3 regions of the Shewanella vesiculosa genome follow, and region 1 is predicted to be linked to each of the others. Evidence: predicted binding sites of a transcription regulator. Region 1 holds the regulator's gene; each other region holds the start of a gene.
The links. The regulator NrdR, encoded in region 1, represses ribonucleotide reductase genes. The targets are predictions, from matches to a motif close to AAACACNANATNTNGTGTTT.

Region 1 (6,038 bases):
CGATATCTCGGTGTTGTTGATACGCATAATATCGTGACCGCCAGATATCTCTTGCCATACAGTATTTTTATCATTCATTGAATCGCGGAACTGATCTACCGAGGCGATTTGAACCGACTCACCGACAGAGATATCGCCACTGTCGGGTTGTTCATCACCTGAGATCATTTTGAACAAGGTTGATTTACCGGCACCGTTAGCACCAATAATACCGACAATTGCCCCTTTGGGGACAGTGAAGGTTAGGTCGTCAATCAGTACGCGGTCACCATATGACTTGGTTAAATTAGTCACTTCGATCACTTTATCACCAAGGCGTGGCCCTGGCGGAATGAACAACTCATTAGTTTCGTTACGTTTTTGATAATCGTTAGTGTTGAGTTCTTCAAAACGAGCCATACGGGCTTTGCCCTTAGACTGACGACCTTTGGCACCTTGTCTTACCCATTCTAGTTCTTTAGCTATGGTTTTTTGACGAGCGCTTTCGGTAGAAGACTCTTGCTGTAAACGGGCGTCTTTTTGCTCAAGCCAAGATGAGTAGTTGCCCTGCCATGGAATACCTTCACCGCGATCGAGCTCTAAAATCCAGCCAGCTGCATTATCTAAGAAATAGCGGTCATGGGTAATCGCCACGACTGTGCCAGTATATTCTTGTAAAAAATGCTCTAGCCAAGCCACTGACTCAGCATCTAAGTGGTTGGTCGGTTCGTCAAGTAATAGCATTTCAGGCTTTTCAAGTAACAAGCGACAAATTGCGACACGTCGGCGTTCACCACCAGAAAGTACAGCTATTTTTTCATCCCAATCGGGGAGGCGTAACGCATTTGCTGCACGTTCCAGAATATGATCAATATTGTGGGCATCTTGAGATTGGATAATAGCTTCTAGTTGACCTTGCTCTTTAGCTAGGGCATCAAAATCAGCATCGGGCTCAGCATAAGCCGCATAAACCTCATCTAAACGGGTTAGGGCATTTTTAGCTTCACTTAAGGCTTCTTCAACGGCTTCGCGAACCGTTTGTTGCTCATTTAAGCGAGGTTCCTGGGGTAAATAACCAATTTTCAATCCAGGCATTGGGCGTGCTTCACCTTCGATTTCAGTGTCGATGCCGGCCATAATACGCAGTAATGTCGATTTACCTGAACCGTTTAAGCCGAGCACACCAATTTTGGCGCCAGGAAAGAAACTTAATGAAATATCTTTTAAAATCTGCTTTTTAGGCGGGACAATTTTACCCACACGAAGCATGCTGTATACAAACTGAGCCATAATAATACTGTCTAATTGTCAATAAAGATGATGATAATTCTACTGTATTATAGGCTGAACTCAACAGGCAATTGTGTGATTTACTCCTGAGTGTTTTTTCGGCCACATAAGATCTAAAATTTGCCAGTCTATTGGCATAAACATGAATCGTTTTGTATTCAGAACACAGTGAATTTCATGTTGTTTATACTGTAAATCATTATCGTTGCAGAGTAGAATACGCCGCAACCCTACTATATAGATAATGATGTTGGAGCTACCATGTTGAAGAAAGCGATGAATATTGCGGATTATGATCCAGAATTATTTAAAGCCATTGAAGATGAAACTTGTCGTCAAGAAGAACACATTGAATTGATTGCATCTGAAAACTATACCAGTCCACGTGTGATGGAAGCGCAAGGTTCTCAGTTAACTAACAAGTATGCTGAAGGTTATCCAGGTAAGCGTTACTATGGTGGGTGCGAATACGTTGATGTGGTTGAAACATTAGCGATTGAACGCGCAAAAGAATTATTTGGTGCCACATATGCCAACGTGCAGCCTCATTCTGGTTCACAAGCTAACAGTGCGGTATTTATGGCGCTATTAAAGCCAGGTGACACTGTATTAGGTATGAACTTAGCCCACGGCGGTCACTTAACTCACGGTTCACCAGTTAACTTTTCCGGCAAGCTTTACAACATCATTCCTTACGGCATCGACGAGTCAGGTAAAATTGACTATGACGAAATGGAACGCTTAGCTATTGAGCACAAGCCTAAGATGATGATCGGCGGTTTTTCGGCATTTTCAGGCATAGTCGATTGGGCTAAAATGCGTGAAATTGCTGATAAAGTTGGTGCTTATTTGCTTGTTGATATGGCTCACGTTGCTGGCTTAGTGGCTGCAGATGTTTATCCAACGCCCGTGCCTCATGCACACGTTGTGACCTCAACAACCCATAAAACATTGGCTGGTCCACGTGGCGGTATTATTATTTCTGCTGCTAATGATGAAGACTTATATAAAAAGTTGAACTCAGCGGTATTCCCTGGTGGCCAAGGTGGCCCTTTAATGCATGTTATCGCCGGTAAAGCGGTTGCATTTAAAGAAGCATTAGAGCCAGAGTTTAAAGTATATCAACAGCAAGTTGTTAAAAATGCCAAAGCTATGGTAAGTGTGTTTTTAGATCGTGGTTACAAAATTGTTTCTGGCGGTACAGAAAACCATTTAATGTTGGTTGATTTAATTGGCCGTGATTTAACGGGTAAAGAAGCAGATGCTGCATTGGGCAATGCCAACATTACCGTGAACAAAAACTCAGTACCTGATGATCCACGTTCACCGTTCGTCACCTCTGGTGTTCGTATTGGAACACCGGCAATTACTCGTCGTGGCTTTAAAGAAGCAGAAGCGAAAGAGTTAACTGGCTGGATTTGTGACATTCTTGATGATGCATCTAACGGCGAAGTGGCTGAACGAGTGAAAGCTCAAGTGTTGGCATTATGTGCTCGATTCCCTGTATACGGTTAATCGTCTCTTGATGCCTGTTGAAAAGGTTTAGGTTAACCTTGCTCAACAAATAGGATAAACTTTAATGGCCGCTAATTGTTAGCGGCCATTTTGTTTTTTTCTGCAGGAGGCTCAATGCATTGCCCTTTTTGTAGCGCGACCGATACCAAAGTTATAGATTCTCGATTAGTGGCTGATGGTCACCAAGTTCGTCGCCGCCGGGAATGTACCGAATGCCATGAGCGTTTCACTACCTTTGAGGGGGCAGAATTAGTGATGCCCAGAGTGATTAAACGTGACGGTACTCGGCAACCCTTTGATGAAGAAAAGCTCCGTGGCGGCATGCTGCGTGCCGTTGAAAAACGTCCTGTTTCAATCGATGAAATTGAACAAGCATTGACTAAAATCAAATCAACGCTGCGCGCAACGGGCGAACGCGAAGTTAATTCTGAAATGATTGGTAATCTTATGATGGAACAGTTGATGAACCTTGATAAAGTGGCTTATATCCGCTTTGCATCAGTTTATCGAGCATTTGAAGATGTATCACAATTTGGTGAGGCCATTGCCAAATTACAAAAGTAATGGCGACAAATATCATCCTTTTATGACGGCATCTGAGCAATAAGAGATTACCTAATATGGCTAACTTTTCTACCTTCGACACTCAAATGATGAGCCGTGCGATAGCACTCGCCGAGAAAGGTCGTTATACCACTCGGCCAAATCCTTGTGTTGGTTGCGTCATTGTCGCCAATGGTCAGATTATCGGTGAAGGTTATCACCAGCGTGCAGGCCAAGGCCACGCCGAAGTCAATGCGCTTAAAATGGTTCGCGATAATGGCTTTTCGGCACAAGATGCTACCGCCTATGTCACTCTTGAGCCGTGTAGCCATTACGGCCGCACACCACCTTGTGCTTTAGGCTTAATTAATGCCAAGGTCGCTCGAGTTGTTATTGCTGTTACCGATGCCAATCCACAGGTTGCTGGCCGCGGTATCAGCATGTTACGTGATGCAGGTATTCAAGTTGATATCGGATTACTGACAGAGCAAGCTTATGCGCTAAATTTGGGTTTCATGAAGCGGATGAAAACTGGCTTGCCTTGGGTGACAGTGAAAATAGCCGCCAGTTTAGACGGTAAAACAGCCCTGTCGAATGGAGTGTCAAAGTGGATTACCGGTGACGCTGCCAGGGCTGATGTGCAAAAGTACCGAGCCAGGCATTGCGCATTAATCACTGGGGTTGAAACTATTCTTGTTGATGACCCTAGCTTAAATGTCCGTTATGAAGCGCTCGGTGAATTAACCACTTGTCATACGCAAGAAGACATATTCCAGCCTTTAAGGGTGGTGCTTGATAGCCAAGCTAGATTAACGTCAGCCCAGCAGTTATTTTCGATTCAAAGTCCTATTTTACTGGTTTCAGGCTGTGCATATTCTGACAAGGTCAAAATTGACTTTCCACAGCACGTTGATTTTCTGCAATTAGAGTGTGACTCGTCAGGTAGAATCCCTTTGTTAGCTTTGCTAACGTATTTAGGTCAGCATAGCAATAGCGTATTAGTTGAAGCTGGGGCAACGTTAGCCGGCGCATTTGTTGCTCAAGGTCTCGCTGATGAAGTAGTGCTTTATCAGGCAGCTAAACTTTTAGGCAGCCATGGACGTAATATGTTGCAGCTACCCGATTACAGTGCGATGGATCAAACACCGTCGTTGCAATTAATTGATGAGCGTAGCATTGGACAAGATAAGCGATATATCCTTAGATATAATCAATCGTATTAATGTGCGAGTGCTTAGGCGAAAACCCGAGCAAGAGCAAAGTTTATAAGCAAAAAGTGAGTCATTATGTTTACTGGGATAATCGAAGCCCTTGGCACATTACGTAAAATTGATCGAAAAGGTGACGATATTCGCTTAACGGTTGCTAGCGGTAAGCTAGATTTAACCGATGTAAAGCTAGGTGACAGCATTGCGACTAATGGTGTGTGTTTAACGGTTGTTGAACGTTTAGGTGATGGTTATATTGCTGATATATCAGCTGAAACTGTCGCGTTAACCGGTTTTAGTCATTATCAAGTCGGCCAAAAGGTTAATCTTGAAAAAGCGGTTACGCCAACCACAAGGTTGGGTGGGCACATGGTCAGCGGCCACGTGGATGGCATCGCAAAAGTAGAGCAATGTGCTTATCGAGGTAAAGCGCTTGAGTTTTGGTTATCAACACCAGCGCAATTAAGTCGTTACATCGCTCACAAAGGTTCGATTACCATTGACGGTGTTAGTTTAACCGTCAATGAAGTAGATGGTCATCGCTTCAGATTAACCATAGTGCCTCATACTGCGGGCGAAACTACGCTGGTGCATTTGAAAGTCGGTGATAGCGTTAACATTGAAGTGGATTTAATTGCCCGTTATTTAGAACGATTAATGCAACCAGAAGCTCACCATGCACAGCCTTCATCGGGCGTGACCATGGAATTACTCGCTAAATCAGGTTTTTTGCGTTAGTTGTTGCCGTAAAATATCATTCGTACCCAGTACCAGAAGTGTAAAAACACACGGTATAAACAGATTTAATGCCTAAGGTTTAAATCGAATACTTAATCAATAAAGGTCTGACAATGGCGCTACATAGCATAGAAGAAATCATTGAAGATATTCGTCAAGGCAAGATGGTTATCTTGATGGATGATGAAGACAGAGAGAATGAAGGTGATTTGATTATGGCCGCTGATAAAGTGACGCCAGCTGCAATCAACTTCATGGCCACTTATGGCCGCGGATTAATTTGCCAAACCATGACCAAAGAGCGTTGTCAGCAGCTTAACTTACCTTTAATGGTGACCAACAATAACGCCCAGTTTTCAACTAATTTTACGGTTTCAATTGAAGCCGCAACTGGGGTGACCACAGGTATTTCAGCCCATGATCGTGCTGTAACAGTTCAAGCTGCCGTTGCTAAAGATGCTAAAGCCTCTGATTTAGTTCAGCCTGGACATATTTTTCCATTGATGGCGCAAGAAGGCGGGGTATTAACTCGTGCTGGCCATACCGAAGCGGGTTGCGATTTAGCGCGCTTAGCCGGATGTGAACCGTCAGGCGTGATTGTTGAAATATTAAACGAAGATGGCACTATGGCTCGCTGTCCGGATTTAGAAATATTCAGTGAAAAACATGGCATTAAAATAGGCACTATTGCCGACTTGATTGAGTACCGTAATACCAACGAAACCACAGTTGTTCGCGAAGCTCAGTGTAAATTACCCACTCGTT
Region 2 (6,038 bases), on a different contig from region 1:
CATTTACCCAGACAAAGTGGCTGGTTGTTCGGTGGGGGCGTTAGTCGGCGCAGCTTATGCCAATGATCATTTGGCTGAGCTTGAAACTTGGGTCAGTGGCTTTTCAAGCTGGGATGTACTTGGTCTAATGGATTTAGGCTGGCGTAAAGGCGGACTTATTAGTGGTGAGAAAGTGTTTGATGTTTTAGCTAACCGTATTGGTGACCTTAATATTGAACAATTGCAGCGCCCGTTTGCTGCGGTGGCGACAGATTTATATTCTGGGCAAGAGATTTGGTTTAAAGAGGGTGACTTGCGCCATGCCGTGCGTGCTTCATGTTCGATGCCTGGATTTTTACCACCCGTGCAGCAAGGTAATCGATGGGTTGTCGATGGTGCAGTCGTCAATCCGGTTCCTGTTTCATTAGCCCGTTCGATGGGCGTTGATGTGGTTATTGCGGTAGATTTAAATGCTCATCGCCGAGGCCAAATGCATTTGATCCCAGAACAAGTAAAAAGCCGCAAAGCCAGTAAGTCAGAACCTATTGAACAAAAGCGTGAGCTTGAAACCGGCTTTATGGATTTATGGGGGAAAGGCAAAGAGTACATGAGTGGCTTAACCGATAAGCTGGCCATGGGCAGCTCAAAATCTCATCCTGGTATGTTGGCGGTGATGTCACAATCCATGGATATTTTAGAACAACGCCATAAACGTTCGCGTTTAATGGGCGAGCCACCTGATATTTGTATTGTGCCCGATGTGGCTGATATTGGCACCATGGAGTTTCATCGCGCCAAAGAGGCCATTGAAGCGGGTGAGCAGGCAGTTAAAGATATTCATCATTTAATTGAAGCAACCTTAAAGTAACATTTAGGCGATGTCGGACTGGTGTATTGATGGCAATATACCCGTTCGCGTCTAAGTGCTTAATGGGTGATTAATCAGGTAGTGCCTGTTAATCGTGGTACAGATATTGGTATCACATGGATGTTCAGCATCAAGGAGAGGGCGCTTATTTATTCTGGGATGCGTTATCGGCGCAATCTGTATTAGTTTGACTTATTCAATCTCATGTCGCGCCTTTTCGTCCTGATTATTCATCTTGTCGTAATGAATAAGTCACTTATACGGTTGATACTGTCATTAACGCTGTATTTGATGCCAGGTCATCGAAATAATCATCATTTTGAACGGCTAAAAACCACAACTACACGGTTACCTATGAGATAACTTGTTTGCCAAAATCTTACATCGCGATGCTGTTTTCAATTTTTTCTACCATGCGATCTCCCGTCATAAAAATCATTTTCCACACCTACAATATCTATTGCGAATAGCAAGTTATTTGCAATAAAAAGTACTGCCGACAATTATGATCTGGATCAAAGTAATACTCAGCGTTAATGTATCTAATACACTCTATATTGTGTCTTTTGTAAATTAAAGCTCTATATATAGTGCTTGTAAGGATGGTTGTATGCTTGTAGTCGTGAAAAGGGATGGATGCCGGACAGCATTTGATGGATGTCGGATCAAAGAGGCTGTTGTGGCTGCAATGGAGTCTGCAGGTCAAGCTGACCATCAATATGCGCTGCAGTTAGCGCAAACGGTTGAGCAGCAAATGGCTTGCAAAACCGAAGTTGATATTCACGAGCTACAAGATGCAGTTGAAAACTTATTAATGTCAGGACCGTTTAAGTCGGTGGCACGTCACTATATTGAGTATCGACACGACCGTGATACTCATCGTGAGACTCAGAGTAAATTAAACTGCGCTATTCGTGGTTTGGTTGAGCAATCAGACAATGCCATTTTAAACGAAAATGCCAATAAAGATGCCAAAGTGATTCCAACTCAACGAGACTTACTCGCAGGGATTGTTGCCAAGCATTACGCTAAAACTCACTTGTTACCTAAAGATGTGGTTAGCGCTCATGAGAAAGGAGAAATTCACTATCATGATCTCGACTATGCACCATTTTTCCCGATGTTTAACTGCATGCTAATTGATTTAGCTGGCATGTTAACTCATGGTTTTAAAATGGGTAATGCTGAAATTGAACCGCCTAAATCCATCTCAACAGCAACGGCGGTGACTGCGCAAATTATTGCCCAAGTGGCGAGCCATATTTACGGCGGTACAACCATTAACCGTATTGATGAAGTGTTGGCTGAGTTTGTGCAAATTAGTTATCAAAAACACCTTGCTGTGGCTCGCAAATGGCAAGTAGCCGATGTCGAAGGTTATGCAATGACGCAAACCGAAAAAGAGTGTCATGATGCATTCCAGTCGTTGGAATATGAAGTCAACACCTTGCATACCGCCAATGGCCAAACGCCGTTTGTGACCTTTGGCTTTGGTTTAGGTGTGTCGTGGGAGTCTCGCTTAATTCAGCGGTCGATGTTAACTGTGCGCATGGCTGGTTTAGGTAAAAACCGCAAAACGGCCGTCTTTCCTAAATTGGTGTTTGCCATTAAAGATGGCGTCAATCATCAAGCTACTGACGTCAATTACGACATCAAAAAGATGGCCTTAACTTGCTCAACTATGCGTATGTATCCAGATATTTTAAATTATGATCAGGTGGTTAAAGTCACTGGTTCATTTAAAACCCCCATGGGTTGTCGCTCCTTTTTGGGGGTTTATGAACAAGATGGTCAACAAGTACATGAAGGTCGCAATAATTTAGGTGTGGTTAGCCTTAACTTACCGCGTATTGCGTTAGAAGCGGGTAAAGATGAGCAGCGTTTTTATCAATTACTCGATGAACGTTTGTTAGTTGCTCGCAAAGCGTTAGATACGCGGATTGCACGCTTAACCGGGGTTAAAGCCCGTGTTGCGCCGATTTTATACATGGAAGGTGCTTGCGGTGTACGCTTAAATGCCGATGATGATGTTAGCGACATTTTTAAAAATGGCCGTGCGTCAATTTCGTTAGGCTTTATTGGCCTGCACGAAACGGTTAATGCTTTATATGGCAATGCTGAGCATGTGTTTGATAACGCGCAACTACGTGAAAAAGCGGTCGCCATTATTCATCATCTAAAACAAGCCACTGAATCTTGGAAGCAAGAAACCGGTTATGGTTTTAGTTTGTATAGCACCCCAAGTGAAAATTTATGTAGTCGCTTTTGCCTACTTGATACCACCCAGTTCGGTGTAGTACCTGGGGTGACTGACAAAGGCTATTACACTAATAGTTTCCATTTAGATGTTGAAAAGAAAGTGAATCCTTTTGATAAAATTGATTTTGAACAACCTTATCCAGCCATCGCTAATGGTGGGTTTATTTGCTACGGCGAATTTCCTAACATGCAAAACAACATTGAAGCACTGGAAAATGTCTGGGACTACAGCTACAGCAGGGTGCCATATTACGGCACTAACACCCCGATAGATGAGTGTTACGATTGCGGCTACATTGGAGAGTTCAATTGTACCAGTAAGGGCTTTGTCTGCCCTAAATGCGGTAACCATGAGCCTAGTAGGGTATCGGTGACTCGCCGTGTATGTGGTTATTTAGGCAGTCCTGATGCGCGGCCGTTTAACTTTGGTAAGCAAGAAGAAGTTAAACGCAGAGTGAAGCATTTATAATGCATTACAGTGCTTACCATAGTGTTGATGTGATCAACGGCGAAGGTACCCGTTGCTGCTTATTTGTTAGCGGTTGTGAACATGCCTGTAAGGGATGCTATAACCAAAGTACTTGGCGTGTAGATGCTGGCCATGTATTTAGCCAAGCGTTAGAAGATCAGATTATTGCTGATTTAACCGACAGCCGTATTTATCGGCGCGGCCTATCGTTAAGTGGTGGTGACCCACTGCATCCGGCTAATCTAGAAGCCGTATTGCAATTAGTGACTAGGGTAAATACTGAATGTCCCGATAAAGACATTTGGTTATGGACTGGTTATCAACAAGCCAATCTCACGCCACAGCAGCAAGCTGTGGTGGCGTTAGTCGATGTACTCATCGACGGTAAGTTTGAACAAGATAAAGCCGATCCGGCGTTATTATGGCGTGGCAGCAGCAATCAGCAGATTTATCGTTTTAAGCGCTAGCATTTTTTAAGACTAGTCGTTTAATGCCAGCGCTTTAATGGTTAGCGGGTTCATTATTAGCACGTTAATTTTTAAGAGGCTAATCGTTTACATGTTGATCATTAGAAAGACCTAGACCATAGCGATAACGTTTAGTGCGTTGTCTGGTGTTAAATTGATCGACCAATAAACTCCATATGGGGGAGTCATTAATTTGAGGGTGTTTGCCTTGGCTTATTCGGCGAAGCTGGCGTTTAATGACTGCCATAGTCGCTAGCCCGGCTAAAGGTTTGCTCTGCCAATTCACTGTGGGCATCGTGGGGGTGAACTCAGGTTTGCTGCGCCATATATTGGCTAAGTCAGGATAAAAGGCAAGGGCGCTGGCAATGCCGCATAAGGTAAAGCCGGCATCAACGACTTGTTGCGCAACAGGCAGGCGATAAATGCCTCCCGTTAACATCAACGCAATCGGACTACGCAGTACTAACTGTGCGGTTAAATGTAAAAAGTAAGCTTCTCGAGCTAAGGTGCGCTCATCGGCGCTGCGACCTTGCATTGCGGGGGCTTCATAGCTGCCGCCGGATAACTCGACCATTTCAACTTGATGCGGTGCGAGCATATTAATCACTTTTTCGGCATCGTCGACATCAAAACCACCGCGTTGAAAATCGGCTGAGTTAAGCTTTACCGCAATATCAAAATCTGCACCACATTTATGCCTAATTTGCTTGACCACTTCAATTAATAACCTAGCTCGATTCTCTAAGCTTGCGCCCCATTCATCATCGCGCTGATTAGTTAACGGTGATAAAAACTGCGCTAACAAATAACCATGTGCGGCATGAACTTGTACACCATCAAAACCCGCTTGTTGAGCCATGCTTGCGGTCGTGACAAAGCGTTGGATAACATCATCAATGTCAGTGGTTGTCATTGCTTTAGGCTGAGAAAACATCGATGAGTGTTTACCTAAATCAAGTGCGACAGCTGAAGGTGCAATATTTTTGCCCCCCATCGCTTTAAATACCTGACGGCCTGGATGATTAATTTGCATCCACACCCTGGCGTTATTTTGCTTGGCTATTTTGGCCCATTGGATAAACGGCTCAAGTGCGCTGCTGGATGTGAGTACCACACCACCAGGGCCTGTCATGGCTAAAGGGTCAATCATCACATTACCGGTAATTATTAATCCAACACCGCCCTTGGCCCAAGCATCGTATAAGTTGAACAATGCTTGATCTGGTTGTTGCTGAACGTTGGCAAGATTCTCTTCCATTGCCGCTTTGACTAAGCGATTGGCAATGATCGCACCATTGGTCAAGGTGTATGGACTAAAAATGGTATTAGCCATCAAATAACATCCTAAGATAAGCTATTGAATTAATGCTTCGTTTATCCTACATGTAGCCTAAATAGTCAATTATGCTCATTAGATAGCGATAAAAAAAGCACTGCCACAGGCAGTGCTTTCATCATCTCGTTACTCAATTTAGCGTTAGATTTAGCGCTAAATTGAGATCTAGATTTCGAGCAAACAAAATCCAGATTGATATGTTTTTAAATACGATAAGTTAAGGTTAACTTCGCATTACGCTCTTCGCCAGGAAGACCCCCTAAGAACATGGCCTTATCGAAATACGTTTGATTAAATAGGTTATTAATGTTCAGTTGGATTTTATAACGCTCAACATCATAGCTAATAGCAGAGTCGATGACGCTATAACTGGGGACATAACCGTCAGGTATGCCAAATGAGCTAGACTGCGTGCTGCGTTCATCGACATATTTAGCGCCTAAACTTAATGACAGTGGCGCAGGTAAGCCCAATGCTGCGGCATAAGTTACCCAAGCGCCTGCAGTAACATAAGGTATGCCTTTTTGGCGTTGTCCATAATCATTACTATTGGGGTTTTGGTTGTCTCTGGCATCTTGGTAAACTGCGTTAACGTTGACTTTCCACTGTTCGCTTAAATATGCATTAAGATCTAATTCAACCCCTTTGGTGTCTTCGCTA
Region 3 (6,038 bases), on a different contig from region 1:
ATCAAAGCCAATTTGCTGATGCTTTAAGCAGTTAAGAGCACAATTTTACAATTAAGCGGGCTTAAGTGGATGTTTTATGAGCAAGTGTGAACAAGCCAAGCCATTGTTGACTACTATTCACAAAGGTTATCGTTATAATAGCCATCATACTTTATTAGACACTTAGGTTAAGTTATGTCACACGCTGAACAATCGACACCCAATGTTGATCCGCAAGAGATCGCAAAATTTGAAGCCATGGCACAAACATGGTGGGATCTCAATGGCGAGTTCAAGCCATTGCACTTACTTAATCCACTGCGTTTAAACTACATTGATCAAACCGCTGGCGGTATTTTCGATAAGAAAGTGCTTGATGTCGGCTGTGGCGGTGGCATTTTGTCAGAAAGTATGGCTCGCCTGGGTGCACACGTTGATGGTATTGACATGGGAACTGAACCACTTGAAGTGGCAAAACTGCATGCATTAGATTCTGGGGTAGCGGTTAACTATCTTAAAACTACCGCCGAAGCACACCGCAATACGCACCGCGAGCAATACGATGTAGTAACCTGTATGGAAATGCTTGAGCATGTACCGGATCCACAATCGGTAATTCAAGCATGTTGTGACATGGTAAAACCCAACGGTTTTGTGTTTATCTCGACGATTAACCGCAATATGATGTCATACCTTAAAACTATCATCGGCGCTGAATATCTATTAAAAATGCTTCCAATTGGCACCCACGATCACAGTAAATTTATTCGCCCATCTGAACTGATGGCATTAGTCGATAACACCGATTTATTGTGCAGAGATGCATTAGGTATTACCTACAATCCTCTATCAGGTGTATTTAAGTACACCAAGAGTGTCGATGTTAACTATATGATAGCCACACAAAAAATAGACTAGCCAACCTATGTTTTTCACTGTTGCAACAGTGAAAAATATAAATGAAGCCCAATAGCGTTATGTTATACCGCTAACGCTACTAAAGGCTGCGTGGATTTACTGCCATTTCTCTGTGAGGAGCTAACTCTTGCATATGCACGACATTAAAGGGGTACTGTTCGATTTAGACGGTACCTTAGCCGACACCGCACCTGATTTAGTCCAAGCATTAAATTTGAGTTTAGACGAAGCCGGTTTTAAGGTTCAAACGCTTGAAACCATGCGCCATGCGGCTTCACATGGCAGTTTATATTTGGTCAAGACCGCTATTCCACAGGCAGATGAACACGTTCAACTTGATATTCAACAAGCACTACTGCGCCATTATGCACGCATTAATGGCGATCACAGCCGTTTGTTCGACGATTTACCCGAACTCTTAACCCTATTAGATTCCCAAGCCATTCCCTACGGTGTCGTCACCAATAAGCCAGCTCGATTTGCTCGGCCATTAATACAAAAGCTGGGCTTAACCGATAAACTGAAAACCATGATCAGCGGCGATAGTACCTGTCACGCTAAACCTCACACTGCGCCGATGTTATTAGCCGCTCAACAAATAGCCATCGCACCTCAAAGTATTTTATACCTAGGCGATGCTGAGCGTGATTTAGTCGCCGCTCGCAACGCAAGTATGATAGGTGGCATTGCCTTATGGGGCTATTTATCAGCCAGCGACACACCGAATACATGGCCAGCAACATGCCAATTTGAACATGGTGCTGCATTAAAACACTTTTTTACTCCGTCGTCTTTTTGAGATCGATTCATCGAAAATACACCTCTGAATGCATCATTGGCTAAAGATTATGCTGACAATCTCTTACCGATCAAAAGCCCTAAAAGATCAATCTAAAATTGAGGGTAAATTTTCGATCGCTGTTTATTTTAGCGATCAAAACTTTCTTCTTTGATGGTTGAAAAAATATCATTTATAAAAAACACGTTATAAATTTGGGCTCTAGGGTTAGCTGTCACTAACCCCGCCGTTTATCCTCAAGTTATCCACAAGAAGTTAATATAATTGTGGCTTGCAAAAAAACTCAAACCTCACTATCTTGTATCTTAGATTTTAAATAACACCATATCTTGTGTGTGGCCGACAATCAAAACACTACTCCACAGCATAACAAGGAGATAGATGTTAACTGAACGTATTGGTGGTTTACTGCCATGTTGTGAGTACCTTCAAGTTGATTGTTTTAACATGGAATTGTTTTGTAACGGGTTCAGATCGAACCCAGCAGCACTGCATCCAACAACAGATCACATGATTAGATATAGAACCAAGGCCTCTCTTCAATGAATAGCAATATGACAGTCACTAAACGCAGTGGCGAACGTGAATCGATCGATTTAGATAAAATTCATCGCGTGATCACTTGGGCAGCCAAGGGATTAAAAAACGTCTCAGTATCTGAAGTAGAACTTCGATCTCATCTGCAGTTTTTTGATGGCATTCCAACTGAAGCCATTCATGAAACGATCATTAAGGCCGCGGCTGACTTGATCTCTCCTGAGTCACCTGATTACCAATTTGTGGCAGCCCGCTTAGCGGTATTCCATTTACGTAAAAAAGCGTTTGGCCAATTTGAACCGCCTAAGCTATTCGATCATGTCACCAAGTTAGTTGAAATTGGTAAATATGACATGCACATCATGGCGGATTACAGCCGTGAAGAGTTAGATATCCTTGATGGCTACATTGATCACTGGCGTGACATGAATTTCTCTTACGCCGCAGTCAAGCAGCTAGAGGGTAAATACCTGGTTCAAAACCGTGTGACTCACGAAGTATATGAAAGCGCACAGTTTTTATACATTTTAGTCGCAGCGTGTTTGTTTGCTCGTTATCCAAAAGAAATTCGTTTGAAGTACATTAAAGACTTCTATGACGCGACGTCTTTATTTAAGATCTCACTTCCAACGCCAATCATGGCGGGTGTTCGTACACCGACACGTCAATTCAGCTCATGTGTACTCATCGAGTGTGATGACAGCCTAGACTCAATCAATGCTACGGCATCGTCTATTGTTAAATACGTGAGCCAACGTGCAGGTATTGGTATTAATGCAGGCCGTATTCGTGCTTTAGGTAGCCCTATTCGTGGCGGTGAAGCATTCCACACCGGTTGTTTACCGTTTTATAAGTATTTCCAAACAGCGGTTAAGTCTTGTTCCCAAGGCGGAGTCCGTGGTGGTGCAGCAACACTGTTCTACCCGTTATGGCATCTAGAAGTTGAATCACTGCTAGTACTGAAAAATAACCGTGGTGTTGAAGACAACCGTGTGCGTCATCTTGATTACGGCGTGCAGCTAAACAAATTAATGTACCAACGTTTAATCAAAGGCGATTACATTAGCTTATTTAGTCCATCTGATGTGCCTGGCCTTTACGATGCTTTCTTTGAAGACCAAGTCGAATTTGAACGTTTATACCTGCAGTATGAGCAAGACAGCAGCATACGTAAAAAGCAGATCAAAGCAGTTGAATTGTTTTCACTGATGATGCAAGAACGTGCCTCTACTGGCCGTATCTATATTCAAAACGTCGACCATTGTAATACGCACAGTCCATTTGACTCTAAAGTAGCACCGATTAAGCAATCTAACTTATGTTTAGAAATTGCCTTGCCGACTAAACCGTTAACTAACATTGACGATCCAGACGGTGAAATCGCCTTATGTACTTTATCAGCGCTTAACTTAGGTGCGATTAAGGATTTATCTGAACTTGAGCCTTTAGCAGATTTAGCTGTGCGTGCATTAGATAACTTACTTGATTATCAAGATTACCCAATCAAAGCCGCGCAAACCAGCTCAATGAATCGCCGTACTTTAGGTATTGGTGTGATTAACTTTGCCAACTATTTGGCTAAAAATGGTAAAAAGTACTCTGACGGTTCAGCAAATAACCTGACTCATAAAACCTTTGAAGCAATTCAGTTCTATTTACTCAAAGCGTCAATGAACTTAGCTAAAGAGCAAGGTGCATGTCCGTTATTCCACGAGACAACTTATTCGAAAGGTATTTTACCTATCGACACCTATAAGCGCGATTTAGATAAAATTTGTGACGAACCATTGCACATGAATTGGGAAGGTTTACGTAGCGATATTAAGCAGTACGGCTTACGTAATTCGACCTTGTCTGCATTAATGCCTTCTGAGACTTCATCGCAAATTTCAAATGCGACTAATGGTATTGAGCCTCCACGTGGATTGATCAGCGTTAAGGCCAGTAAAGACGGGCAGTTAAAGCAAGTAGTACCAGACTTTGAGTTGCTTAAAGACAAGTATGAACTGCTGTGGAATATGCCAAACAATGATGGTTATATCCAGCTTGTTGGTTTAATGCAGAAGTTTATCGATCAAGCGATTTCAGCCAATACCAATTATGACCCAAGCCGTTTTGAAGGCGGTCGTGTACCAATGCAAACCTTGCTTAAAGACCTGTTAAGTGTCTACAAGCTAGGGATTAAAACATTGTATTATCATAACACTCGCGACGGTGCTTCTGATCAATTTGACGACATTATTGCTGTCGAAGAAGAAGACGATGGCTGCGGTGGCGGTGCGTGTAAAATTTAATCTTCACTTTATGTATATTTAGCGGGGGTCTTCCCCGCTTTTGGAAAATGCGTTTTCAGGACACCTAAATAATGGCTTACTCAACATTTTGTCAAATACCTAACGATTCGACCAAAGAACCTATGTTTTTCGGTCAATCCGTGAATGTGGCACGCTACGATCAGCAAAAATATGAAATTTTTGAAAAACTGATTGAAAAGCAATTAAGTTTTTTCTGGCGCCCAGAAGAAGTTGATGTCAGTCGCGACAAAATTGATTTCGGTGATTTACCTGACCATGAAAAACATATTTTTCTGTCAAACCTTAAATACCAAACTTTGCTCGACTCAATTCAAGGGCGTTCACCTAACGTAGCGTTTTTACCGTTAGTATCGCTACCTGAATTAGAAACCTGGATTGAAACCTGGTCATTTTCTGAAACGATTCACTCGCGTTCGTACACTCATATTATTCGTAATATTGTTAACAATCCTTCTGTGGTGTTTGACGATATTGTGCAAAATGATGAAATTTTAAAGCGTGCCGGTGATATTGCGGCTTATTACGATGATTTAATTCACCTTACCCAGATTAATAACCTGTTAGGTGAAGGCACTCATGTGATCGACGGCAAAGAAATTACCGTTAACTCACGCATACTGAAAAAGTCATTATATTTGTGCATGATGTCGGTTAATGCTTTAGAAGCGATTCGTTTCTATGTCAGTTTTGCATGTTCATTTGCTTTTGCTGAGCGTCGCGTCATGGAAGGAAATGCTAAAATCATTCGCCTGATTGCCCGTGATGAAGCCTTGCACCTTAACGGTACGCAACACATATTAAGCTTAATGCAAGGCGGCAAAGACGATCCTGAAATGGCCGAGATTGCAGCTGAATGTAAGCAAGAAGCCTACGACTTATTTGTCAAAGCGGCAGAACAAGAAAAAGCATGGGCCAAGTATTTATTTAAAGACGGATCAATGATTGGTCTTAACGAACAGATTTTGTGCCAGTATGTTGAATTTATTACTAATCAGCGGATGAAATCGGTACATTTACCACAGCCATACGAAGAATCGTCAAATCCTCTTCCGTGGATGAAAAACTGGTTAGAAAGTGATGCAGTACAGGTTGCCCCACAAGAAGTTGAAGTGTCTTCATACCTTGTAGGACAAATTGATTCTTCTGTTGATGGCGATGAGTTTTTAGATTTTGACCTATAAAACATTTTTCAAAAAAGCGCCTATTGTAAGCTTGAAAGGACAGCCGGTTATTTTATTTGACGGCCAACACTCAAGCTTACTAGAAGCGCTTGAAGCGAAAAAAGTAAAAGTATTTTCAGAGTGCCGCAACGGTTTTTGCGGCGCCTGTAAAACCACAGTCATATCAGGAGAAGTCAGCTACCTCTCCAAACCTCTGGCAGAGCTTAAGTCTAACGAATGTCTGCCCTGCTGCTGTGTGCCTGAAAGCGATTTAAACCTCAAATTATCCACTGAGGGCGTACAAATTGTGGCTAAACGTCAATATGCGGC

Region 2: a site for NrdR is predicted at 1,424-1,443, ahead of nrdD (anaerobic ribonucleoside-triphosphate reductase). Genes of this name have one in related genera too.
Region 3: a site for NrdR is predicted at 2,014-2,033, ahead of nrdA (class 1a ribonucleoside-diphosphate reductase subunit alpha). Genes of this name have one in related genera too.

The regions. Positions count from the first base shown of each region.
Region 1 is NZ_JAACSD010000012.1:165,062-171,099, reverse strand. Features, by position in the region: gene ettA (energy-dependent translational throttle protein EttA) at 1-1,269, opposite strand, end outside; gene glyA (serine hydroxymethyltransferase) at 1,531-2,784, shown strand; gene nrdR (transcriptional regulator NrdR) at 2,899-3,348, shown strand; gene ribD (bifunctional diaminohydroxyphosphoribosylaminopyrimidine deaminase/5-amino-6-(5-phosphoribosylamino)uracil reductase RibD) at 3,405-4,550, shown strand; gene GW828_RS14160 (riboflavin synthase) at 4,614-5,273, shown strand; gene ribBA (bifunctional 3,4-dihydroxy-2-butanone-4-phosphate synthase/GTP cyclohydrolase II) at 5,387-6,038, shown strand, end outside.
Region 2 is NZ_JAACSD010000010.1:122,937-128,974, forward strand. Features, by position in the region: gene rssA (patatin-like phospholipase RssA) at 1-847, shown strand, start outside; gene nrdD (anaerobic ribonucleoside-triphosphate reductase) at 1,458-3,575, shown strand; gene nrdG (anaerobic ribonucleoside-triphosphate reductase-activating protein) at 3,575-4,042, shown strand; gene GW828_RS12090 (NADH:flavin oxidoreductase/NADH oxidase family protein) at 4,122-5,375, opposite strand; gene GW828_RS12095 (TonB-dependent receptor) at 5,582-6,038, opposite strand, start outside.
Region 3 is NZ_JAACSD010000007.1:189,530-195,567, reverse strand. Features, by position in the region: gene ubiG (bifunctional 2-polyprenyl-6-hydroxyphenol methylase/3-demethylubiquinol 3-O-methyltransferase UbiG) at 175-897, shown strand; gene GW828_RS08975 (HAD family hydrolase) at 1,025-1,696, shown strand; gene nrdA (class 1a ribonucleoside-diphosphate reductase subunit alpha) at 2,239-4,527, shown strand; gene nrdB (class Ia ribonucleoside-diphosphate reductase subunit beta) at 4,599-5,729, shown strand; gene yfaE (class I ribonucleotide reductase maintenance protein YfaE) at 5,719-6,038, shown strand, end outside.